DNA from 3 places in the Paenibacillus sp. FSL R10-2199 genome. Region 2 is predicted to be linked to each of the others. Evidence: riboswitches for the same ligand, from Rfam matches in the RefSeq annotation. Region 2 holds a riboswitch; each other region holds the start of a gene.
What was found. A riboswitch is a leader RNA that binds a small molecule or an ion and turns the genes downstream of it on or off. The one in region 2 is predicted to bind thiamine pyrophosphate.

Region 1: it holds a riboswitch for thiamine pyrophosphate, as region 2 does, so the genes downstream of both, NYE33_RS01950 (ABC transporter substrate-binding protein) here and NYE33_RS25290 (ABC transporter ATP-binding protein) in region 2, are expected to answer to the same signal.
Region 3: it holds a riboswitch for thiamine pyrophosphate, as region 2 does, so the genes downstream of both, NYE33_RS29285 (thiamine phosphate synthase) here and NYE33_RS25290 (ABC transporter ATP-binding protein) in region 2, are expected to answer to the same signal.

Annotation. Positions count from the first base shown of each region.
Region 1 covers NZ_JBBOBO010000001.1:452,496-456,117, reverse strand. Annotated here, with positions in the region: gene NYE33_RS01960 (ABC transporter permease) at 1-312, opposite strand, end outside; gene NYE33_RS01955 (thiamine-binding protein) at 309-602, opposite strand; gene NYE33_RS01950 (ABC transporter substrate-binding protein) at 656-1,741, opposite strand; TPP riboswitch at 1,873-1,983, opposite strand; gene NYE33_RS01945 (hypothetical protein) at 2,056-3,456, opposite strand; gene NYE33_RS01940 (sigma-70 family RNA polymerase sigma factor) at 3,450-3,622, opposite strand, start outside.
Region 2 covers NZ_JBBOBO010000001.1:5,763,885-5,767,506, forward strand. Annotated here, with positions in the region: gene NYE33_RS25285 (TetR/AcrR family transcriptional regulator) at 278-958, shown strand; TPP riboswitch at 1,027-1,129, shown strand; gene NYE33_RS25290 (ABC transporter ATP-binding protein) at 1,257-2,024, shown strand; gene NYE33_RS25295 (ABC transporter permease) at 2,005-2,781, shown strand; gene NYE33_RS25300 (ABC transporter substrate-binding protein) at 2,778-3,622, shown strand, end outside.
Region 3 covers NZ_JBBOBO010000002.1:265,045-268,666, forward strand. Annotated here, with positions in the region: gene thiH (2-iminoacetate synthase ThiH) at 1-917, opposite strand, end outside; gene NYE33_RS29275 (thiazole synthase) at 949-1,713, opposite strand; gene thiS (sulfur carrier protein ThiS) at 1,800-2,003, opposite strand; gene NYE33_RS29285 (thiamine phosphate synthase) at 1,987-2,661, opposite strand; TPP riboswitch at 2,775-2,877, opposite strand; gene NYE33_RS29290 (SDR family oxidoreductase) at 3,072-3,622, opposite strand, start outside.

The DNA of each region.
Region 1 (3,622 bases), 5.3 Mb from region 2:
GGAGGGCACATTCTGGCTGAGGATCAGCAGCGGGTAGAGCGCTCGCTTAAGCCAGGGCAGCAGATGGAGCAGCAGAGCCACAATGAGGCCGATGCCGGTGCCGACCGGGAAGCCGATCAGGGTCAGCCGCAGCGTTGCGGCCGTATGCGCCCAGATCCCGGAGGCATTGCCGCGTGATTCACGCGCGATATCGGACGGGCTGGGCAGCTGCCAGGCCGGGATATGGAACACCGATACCGCAATTTGCCATGCGCCCAGAAAAAAGATGACCGCCACAAGGGGCGGCCAGATTTGTCTCCAGGTGCTTCTCACGGCCGGTATTTCTCCGTCAGCTTGTCCATGCTGATGCCGCTGGGATTATGGGCGATCTTGATCTGGGAGATCACGCTCGGGCTGCCGGAGGCAATCAGTGCCTCATGCATCTGACGTACAACTTCCAGCAGCTCCGTGAGCTCGCCTTCCATGGTGGTATCAAGCGGATTCACCTGGTGTTTAACCCCCGACTTCTGAATTACCTCAATCGCAGTGTCCACGTAAGGGATCGAATCCTCATTGTTTGGAGCCTTGGGAATTACCTGAATGCTAAGCAGTGTATTAGCCATTTATTATTCATTCCTCTCATGTGAGTTAGTGTCATTACTATTCCAACCGGTGTTTATGGGCCTTCCGGCAAAAATTCATTCGTAAATGTACTTGCGGCATCGAGCGGTTTGTCCAGCAGCTTCAGGCCGTACATCCACTCGGCATAATTCTGCCAGATTTCTAGCTTCTGCTCACCCCAGCGGGCGGCATCGTCCTTGTATTTCGGGCTGAGCCATTTCTGGCTGGCCAGCACCAGCTCGGGATCAAGATCAGGCACGGCATCAGACAGGACCGTGGCCGCTTCTTCCGGATGGTCGATCGCGTATTGGTAACCTTTCGACGTAGCTTTGAGGAAAGCCTTCACCACTTCCGGATGCTCGGCGATTTCCTTCTCACTGGTGGTCAGCACCGGTGTGTAGTAATCCAGCTGCGGCGCATAATCCTTCAGGTACAGCATATCCAGCGGCTCGCCGCGCAGCTCGGCTTCGATCCCGGTCCAGGCGTAGAAGATCCAGGCAAAGTCGATATCGCGTTTCACCGCAGTGAAGAAGTCAGCTTCGCCGATATTCACCAATTTCACTTTGGAGACGTCTCCGCCATCGGGGTCCATGATGGCTTTCATAGCTGCTTTTTCCGCTGGAGAGCCCCAGCCTCCGTAGGTTTTGCCTTCGAAGTCTTTCGGCGTCTTAATGTTGCGGTCCTTCGGAGCGGCAAAGCCGGAGGTATTATGCTGAATGATAGCGGCGATGGAGACGAGCGGCACATCCTGCAGGCGGGCCAGGGTGAGCGCCTCCTGTGCACTGATGCCAAACTGGGCTTCACCGGAAGTAACCATGGTGTCAGATCCGGCAGCACCCGGCTGCACGATCTCCACGTCAAGACCTTCCTCCGCGTAATATCCCAGCTCCTTGGCGGTATACAGGCCGGTGTGATTCGTGTTCGGCGTCCAGTCCAGCGCAATCTTAACCGGGGTCAATTCTTTAGGCGCGTCGGTGGTACTGGCGGCTGCGGTTGCTTCAGGTGCAGCGGTGCTGTTCCCGGCGGCAGGTGTGCTGCCTCCGGCATTGCTGCCCGGGTTGACGTTCCCGTTGCCGCATCCGGCCATCACGAGCACAAGCATAGAGCTGAGCAGCAGCGGTAATACTTTTTTGACTCCCATTTCTCTTCTCTCTCCTTCCAGCAATCCCTAGTCTTCCAAAATTCAGAGTAACCCATACCAAAAAGCGCCCCGGAGACCGGGACGCCAGTTACTTGCGCAAGGTGAGTTCAACTTCAGGCCCATGAAGGGGCTCGGGGTTGAATGAAGATTCCTACGCTGGCATTATCCAGATCAGGTATAAGGGTCAGTATCTTGTGGGATACAATCTCAGCCGGCCAATTCCAGCACCCCTGGTTCTATGAAGTTCACGGGTATTGCTATGTTCTTACGGTGTATTATAGACGCCGCTCTTGCGGTTGTCCAGTCTCCCCGTCCTAATCTTCAAGCTTTAGCGGCAGAATCCAGGGGCCTTTGAGCAGGAATAGAGGCTCCGACATTCTAAAACGCAGCGTATCCGCGCCGGGCTCTGCATCCAGAAGAAGAGTCTTCAAGATTCTTGGGAATGTCTCGGTATCCTGCCAGCCGTATGAATATTTGTCCCCAGAACCCGGATAGCGGATGAAGAAATGCGTCAGTGACTTTGCCGCTCCCGGGTCAAATTTCACATCCACATCTACACTGACAGCCGTTTCGCTGCTGCGTTCAATGCGGGTGAATTCTACCGGGAAACCGGCAATTTCAGCGGTAATATGAAGGGGCGCACTCTCCCCGCTGGCGGGCAGCGGCAGAACGACCTCCCGGGAGAGTGCCTTTCGTTCCGCTATTTCGATGTAAGGGATGACGACCCTGTAAGACTGTTCTTCAGCTGATGCCAATTCCCGGAACGAGAACTCCGACGGGTAGACCATGGTTGAAGGAGGTTCAACCTTTGCTTTGACTCCCTCTGCATTCTCGACATACAGGCCATTCCAGGATACCAGCGGCTCCAATGAATAAGAATGGACGGCAGAGAACGAATCTGAAAGGGCCGGAACTAATTCAACGCGGACAAGTCCGTCATCCAGACGAACCGGAAAAGCCGTAATCCGCACATCCTGGTGCACATCGCTTGCGCCTAAATGCTGCAGATCATCGGCGGTCACCGGTGCTTGAAGCACCAGTGGCCCGACTGCTGCTGCATTGATATACAGAGTAACCGGTTCAGCGGTTTCAAGCTCCAAATTTCCGGGAAGTGCAGCACTGTAGCTTGCATACCAGTCTCCGGATGCAGAAGACCGCATATTGGAAGTAAAGGTATAACGGTCCCCTCCAATGTCTGCCTGAAATTCAGTAATGACGGGAGTCTGCTGTCCACGCAGCGTAATGGTCCCGCTGTTCTCCTGCAGAAGTACGGCATTGACTGTCAGCTTTCCCTTGCCTATGGAAGCAGTGTAGGGCTTCTCCAGAACATAAAGCTGACTGCCCGGGCTGCTCTCCAGAACCGTACCGAAGCCGGGCAGGAAGCTAAGGGCTTGCTTTAGACCTGCCTGGACGTCAGGGGAGAACGCCAGCAGGCCTGCGGCCATAAGGATCGCGGCCGCCGCCGCTCCAATAGCTGCCCGCCGCCGCGGCTTGCGGACAGCAGCAGGCAGTTCAGGCGCCGGTTCAGTCTGAATAAGGTCGAGGGTACGGCTCTTGATCCGCTCAAGCGAAGCAATCTCTTCTTTAGACCCGGGTACGGGGCTTGACTCAGGCTCCGACAGTAATCCGTCCAGTGCAAGTTCAGCCTCGCTGAATTCCAGAAGATCGAGCTGATCAAATATGCTTTTCTCGCCGCTGTTCATATCCTTTACCATGACCCGAGTTCCCCCTTTCCATCTTCGCCAGTCAGATGTATAGCCTGCTTCAGCATTGTCCGGCAGCGGTACAGACGGCTCTCGACAGCTTTTTTACTGAAGCCAAAGGCCGCAGCCAGTTCATCCAGACTCTCGTATAGGTAATACCTGCGCAGAAACAGGCTGC
Region 2 (3,622 bases):
GCGGAATACGCCAATTCCCCACACTTGATTCGTTTACCGGCAGAATAGAGATTTCTTAGGACGCACTGTAGGCATAAATGTTGTATATTTTGCAGCTTTGATTCATGGATAGCCGGGTTTCCGGATGGATTGTTGTATGAAATGCAAGAATAGTTCTGTTAAACTGCTTGAACAAGCTGAAATAATGCATTTTATACAACAATTTGGGATTTAGGCCGATCGAATGAGGGAAATGTTGTATTATGGGCAGGATTTACTTTATATGAAAGGGGACATCATGAAAAAAACAGAGACAGAAGTTGAACCTGTAACATCAGCTCCGGGGATCATAGAGAACAAAGATAACACAGTGAACACAGACATCGCTGCAAAAGAACCCGCAGATCCTTATATGCAGCGGATACTCGAGGCGGCCCGCCAGCTGTTCACCGAGAGCGGCCTCGAAGCTGTCAGTATGTACGGCATCGCCAAACGGGCTGGTATAGGGCAGGGATCGCTCTACCGCCGCTTCACTGATAAGGGCGAAATCTGTTCGGCCCTGCTGCTGGACAGCACCGAGCAGTTTCTGTCGGGGATGGAACAGCAGCTTGCTGCCAGCGCTGGTGAAACGGCTGCCCTCGCGCATCTGCAGAGCAGCATTGAGCAGGTCGTTGGTTTCATTGAGCAATATGCGGAGCTCTTGAACATGATCAAATCCGAATTCACCGGCAAGAAGCAGCTTACCCAGTTCGAACATCCTTTTTTCCAGCGGCTCGGAGTGATTATGGGTGAACTTCTGCACCGCGCATCCGCGAATGGAGAGATTATCGGGATCGATCCCCGCTTCGCTGCCACAGCGCTGATCTCTGTACTTAGTCCCGATCTTTACCTGTATGAACAGAAACGGAACGGCTCCTCCAAAGAGGAAATCTCGCGGGGAATTGTTGCGTTGTTCATCACCGGCCTCTCCAAGCGCTGAGCACAGGCTCTTTACAACCGGGGAAATTATGGTATATTAAGTAGCAATTACGAATTCAATAGCACCTGTTATTTCACTAGGGGAGTCGGCCGACTGAGACGGAGCTTAAGCTCCGGACCCTTGGAACCTGATCTGGATCATACCAGCGGAGGGAAGTGGAGCAGAATGTATCAGCGGTTCCGCGTCTTTGCAAACTGACTGTACCTTCAGGCCCATTCATTTCCTCCGGAAATGGATGGGTCTTTCTTGTTTTCGTAGCGTAAACACTTTTCCCTAAGGAGGCTTGCTTCCCCATCCTATGATCAACATCGCTAACCTGTCCTATTCTTTCGGCGCAGCTTCAAGGGCTCCGGTCTTCTCCGGAATCTCCATGAAGGTCCGCCGCGGCGAGTTCATCTCCGTCGTGGGTGCCAGCGGCTGCGGCAAAAGTACGCTGTTCAAGATTATCGCCGGCCTGCTGGAACCCGGCAGCGGCGAGGTTGCCCTGCATGGGCAACCGCCTAATAACGCCTCGGAGCGGCTCGGCCAGGTCGGCTATATGCCGCAGCGGGATCTCCTGCTGCCCTGGAGAACCGTACTGGACAATTGCCTGCTGCCCTGGGAACTGAAGCGGAACGGCTCCAAAGAGGAAGCCGTTATTCAGATCCGCAGCATGCTGCAGCAGTTCGGTCTTGGTGATACGGGGGCTGCGTATCCGCATGAGCTGTCGGGCGGCATGCGCCAGCGGGTTGCGGTACTCCGCACCATTGCCGCCGGGAATGAGCTGCTCCTGCTGGACGAGCCGTTCGGGGCACTGGACGCCATAACCAAGCGGGAGCTTCACCGCTGGCTGCTGGAATTATGGTCAGGACTGGACAAGACTGTGCTGTTCATTACCCATGACCTTGAAGAAGCGCTTCTGCTTAGTGACCGCATCTATCTGATGACCGGCAGTGCCGGGGGCGGTATGCAGGAGTTCATCACCGGTCTTTCCCGCCCCAGACATCATAGTCAGAATTACGAACCGCAGTTTGTTGCCCTGCGGCAGGATTTGGAGCTGAAGCTGTATGACAACCGTCTTCTATAGAAGATTGCTGCGGGAGTACAGCCCGGCTATTCTGCTTGTGCTGCTGATTCTTGCGGTCTGGGAAACGGTGTCCCGGCTGGGGCTGATTCCTCCGTTCATCCTGCCGGCTCCCACTGCCATCTGGATTGCTCTGATGGAAGACAGGCATTTACTCTTCGGCGTTCACCTGCCTGCAACGCTGCTTGAGGTACTAACAGGCTTCGCTCTGTCCGTCTTCTGCGGCAGTCTGCTGGGAACGGGCATGCATCTGTTCAGGCCGCTGGCCAAAGCGCTGTATCCGCTGCTGATTATCAGCCAGACGATTCCGCTGGTTGCCCTCTCTCCCCTGTTTATCATGTGGTTCGGCTATACCTTGTGGAGCAAGGTTGCCGTAGTGTTCCTGACCGCCTTCTTCCCGGTGGTTGTCGGCATCTACGATGGGCTGGGCAAGAATACGGAGCAGTACCGCGAGCTGTTGTTGACGCTTGGCGCGAACCGCTGGCAGATTCTCCGCAAGGCTGCTGTTCCGCTGGCCCTGCCGTCCTTTTTCTCCGGACTGAAGCTGTCGGTGGTGTACTGCGTCATTGGCGCTACCATCGGCGAATGGCTTGGAGGCAGCCGGGGGCTTGGTTATTTCAGCCGGAGAATGGCCGGCAATCTGCAAAGTGCCGAGATGTTTGCCGCTGTTGTGCTGCTGTCCGCCCTTGGGATCACTTTGTTTCTGTGTATTGCTACGCTCGAGAAGTTATTTCTGAAGAAAAGAGGACGTTATTCATGACTCCAATCCGCTATAACCGTTATCTCTACACCCGTAGTGCTCAACCTTATAAGTTGCTGCCTTATGTTTTGCTCCTGTCTGTTCTCTTGGTTCTGCCAGGCTGCGCCGGCAATAACGGGTCGGCTGGCAATAACGGACCGGCTGGCTCCGGCTCATCATCGGCATCATCCGCTCCGGCGGCAGCCGCAGACGGTACAGCCCATAAGCTGACGATCATGCTCGACTGGTATCCGAACGCCGTTCATTCCTTTTTGTACGCGGCACAGAGTGAGGGGTATTTTGCCGAAGAGGGGCTTGATGTTGAGATACAGATGCCTGCCGACAGCAACGACGCGCTGAAACTGGTAGCTGCCGGACAAGTCGATCTGGCCCTCAGCTACCAGCCGCAGGTGCTGATGGCCCGGGGAGAGCAGATTCCGGTCAAATCCGTTGCCGCTCTGGTACGGCATCCCCTGAACCATCTCATGGTTTCCGCAGACAGCGGAATAACCCGCCCCGGGGAGCTCTCAGGCAAGCAAGCCGGTTACTCCTCCATTCCGCTGTATGAAGCCATGCTGCACACTATGATCCAATCCGATGGCGGCGATCCCGCCTCCCTGAAGCTGATTGACGTTGGCTTTGAGCTTATCCCTGCCCTATCCACCGGGCGTGTGGATGGAATTATGGGCGGCTTCATCAACCATGAGCAGCTGATATTAGAGCAGGAGGGCCATCCTGTGCGTTCGTTCAATCCGGTAGACTACGGGGTTCCTGATTATTATGAGCTGGTGCTGGTTGCAAGTGACCAGGGTCTGCAGAATTCCTCGGAATATTTCCAAAAGTTCATGAATGCTGCGCGCAA
Region 3 (3,622 bases), on a different contig from region 2:
TCGCGCAGGGCTGCCGGCTCCCGCGTGGACAGTGAAATACCGGAACGCGGCAGAAACAGGCGGTAGGCCAGGATAATCTGCACCAGCGCACGGTCGGTTACATCACTCGCAGGATTAAATTCCCCCAGGTACGGCCGAAAACGGGGAATGGACAAACCGATTTCGCACTCCGGATACTTGTCCTGTAAGTACCTGGCGTGCAGTGCAGTCGCGAGGGCCTCCTGACGCCATTCGTACATTCCCAGCAGGGCTCCGATATTTACCGAGCGGAATCCGGCCAGGCAGCCACGCTCAGGCGCATCCAGTCGGTTGCGGTACACCCGCTTGGGACCCTTCACATGCAGCTGGCGGTAAGTCTCCTGATGATAGACCTCCTGATACAGCGTCAGACCGTCTACTCCTGCCTGTCTGAGGTCAGCGTATTCTTCGGTAGTGAGCGGATTCACTTCAATGCTGACTGAAGAGAAATAGCCTCGGAGCACCTCCACGCAGTCTTTCAGATAACTGACCGGACTTTCATTCCGGGATTCTCCGGTCAGAATCAGAATGTGGCGCAGCCCTGTGGCTGCGATCGTCTCCGCTTCCCGCCGGACCTCCTCCAGTGTCAGTTTTTTGCGCGGAAAATCATAGATAGAGCTAAAGCTGCAGTAGGTACAATGGTTGACGCAGAAATCAGCCAGATACATCGGTGTAAACAGCTGCATCACATGACCGAATTGAGCACGTGTCAATCTATGGGCTTTCTGCGCCATCTCTTCGAGGTAAGGCTCCGCTGCCGGTGACAGCAAAGCCATCAGCCCGTCCTCGTCCAGCTGCTCCAGACGAAGCGCCCGCTTCACATCAAGCGCAGTATACTGCTTCCATACCCCCTCGTAGGGAAGCTTGTCCAGCCGGGTCAGCCTATCATAAAAGCTCATGTCCTTCCTCCCTCTTCATAAACAGCATCAGTCATGCCAGAAATCCGGTCAGCGGCGAAGAAGCTGCGGCTGTCTCTTCCACCGGCCCCAGCCCGGCCAGATAGGCCTTCCGCCCCGCCGACACCGCTTCGCGGAATGCCTCCGCCATCAGCTGCGGGTCCCGGGCGGTGGCAATTGCCGTATTCAGCAGCACAGCGGCTGCGCCCATTTCCATCGCCTCAGCAGCCTCGGAGGGTCTGCCAATACCGGCATCCACGATGATGGGCAGACCCGTTTCTGATATCAGAATCCGGATCAGCTCCTTGGTCTGCAGCCCGCGGTTAGAGCCGATTGGCGCTCCCAGCGGCATGACGGCTGCAGCTCCGGCCGCCTTCAGCCGGAGTGCGGCTGACAGATCAGGACTCATGTAGGGCAGAACTACGAAACCCTCCGCAGCTAGGATTTCCGTGGCTCGGATCGTCTCGGTATTATCAGGCAGAAGATATTTCTGATCATTGATAACCTCAATCTTCACCCAGTCTCCCAGACCCGCTGACCTTGCCAGCCGGGCAATGCGTACCGCTTCCTCTGCGGTGCGCGCACCGGAGGTATTGGGCAGCAGCGTCATGTGGGAAGGAATATGGCTGATAATATTGTCCTTGCTCTCCGGATCTACCCGGCGCAGGGCAACCGTAATGACCTGTGAACCCGAGCGGGCGATCACTTCGGGAATAAGAGTGTTGCGGCTGTATTTTCCGGTCCCGATGAACAGTCTGCTCGTTAAAGTAACTCCTCCAATAATCAAAGGATCCTGCATCATATCGCCTCCTGTGATAAGTCGTTGCCTTTATTTTAATTGCTTATTGCATTCTTGCATCTGCCGCACGCACAGTTACCAGTTACCTAGCCTCCGCCGACAAAATGAACCAGCTCAACTCGGTCACCTTCATTCAGCAATGTATCTTCATAAACCTCTCTGCCGGCAAGCTCACCATTCAGCTCCACAATAACCAGCTTCCCGGTCCACTCAGGCCGGGCCAGAAGATCAGCCAGCGTCCGGCAGCTCTCTTCATACCTTCCTCTGCGTCCGTTAACGGTCAAATTCATTCCAGTTCACCTCCTTTGCCCGGTATGGGGAGTCATTCAGGACTTCAGCATACGCTGCGGCCTGAACGGATGATCTATAGGCCTGAGCGGCGCCAGCAGGGTCCATCGCTCCGCATATCCCGGACATTACGGCTATTCCGGCAGCCCCCTTCGACAGAACGATTCCGGTATTGCCCGGTGTGATGCCTCCGATAGCAATCAGCGGTATACTGCTGGAGCGGACGGCCACTTCCAGCTGCTCCAGGCCCCGTTCCTGCTGTCCGGGCTTGCAGACCGTGGGGAATACATGTCCATACAGACAAAAGTCCGCTCCCTGCTGTCCGGCGCGTGCCGCTTCCTCCGGGGAATGCACCGACCTGCCCAGCCGCAGGCCCGGGGCAATGCCGTGCGCCTTGGCAGGCGGCAGGCTGTGCCAAGCCAATTGGACGCCGGCTGCCCCTGCTGCCAGAGCCACATCAATCCGGTCATTAATGACCAGCTTAGAGGGAGGAACCCCTGCTTGGAGCAACCGCTCAGCGGCAGCCAGAAGCTCCTGTGCGGACAGGGCTTTTTCCCGGAGATGGATATAATCCACCGTGGTATGTACAGCAGCAGCCAGTCCGGCAAACTGCTCCTGATTCAGCCTCCCGTCCGAGATCAAATGGAGTTCTTTCAACACCTTCACCTTCCCTTCTATACGGCATTCCGGAAAATACAAAAAGACCGCCCCCTGTATCAGGAAGCAGTCCGGAATATAAGCAGGAATACCGGGTAAGCCGTTACCCCCGCTGCATTATTCATTCTCCACTTCCCTACGCTGGTATAAACCAGATCAGGTTCAAAGGGTCCGAACAGATATGTTCGTCTCAGCCTTGCGGCACCCCTAGTGATCGTTCATATTCTATTGTTCTTGCAGTTTGTATATTAGCATATTATTCCTGTAAGAGCTATTCTTTAATAGATTCAATCATTTGCTCCAAGCGGATGAAGCGGCAAAAAAGCCAGCCTTCCGGCTGACTTTTCATCTGTTGAACGTTTGATTCTTTAAACCAGTATAAACTGATCCGGCTTACATAGCAGTGCCAATGGTCAGCCGTTAACGATCTCGCCGCCGTTCACATGCATGACCTGACCGCTTACATAAGAGGAATCGTCAGAAGCCAGATACACATAGGCCGGTGCCAGCTCCTCGGGCTGTCCCGGACGCTTCATCGGCTGGGTGCCGCCGAATTCACTGACCTTCTTCGCGTCAAACGTAGACGGAATCAGCGGCGTCCAGATCGGGCCCGGTGCTACCGCATTCACGCGGATGCCTTTGTCTGCGAGATTCATCGACAGGGAGCGGGTGAAGCTGAGAATTGCTCCTTTGGTGGACGAATAGTCCAGCAGCTGCGGGCTGCCGCGGTACGCCGTGATAGACGTAGTGTTGATGATCGTGGAGCCTTTTTTGAGATGGGGCATCGCTGCCTTGGTCAGATAGAACATGGAGAATATATTCGTCCGGAACGTCCGCTCCAGCTGCTCGGCGGTAATGTCCTCAATCTTATCCTGCGGATGCTGCTCTGCCGCATTGTTGATCAGGATGTCCAGCTTGCCGAGTCCCTCAATGGTTTTATTAATCAGATCCTGGCAGAAGGCCT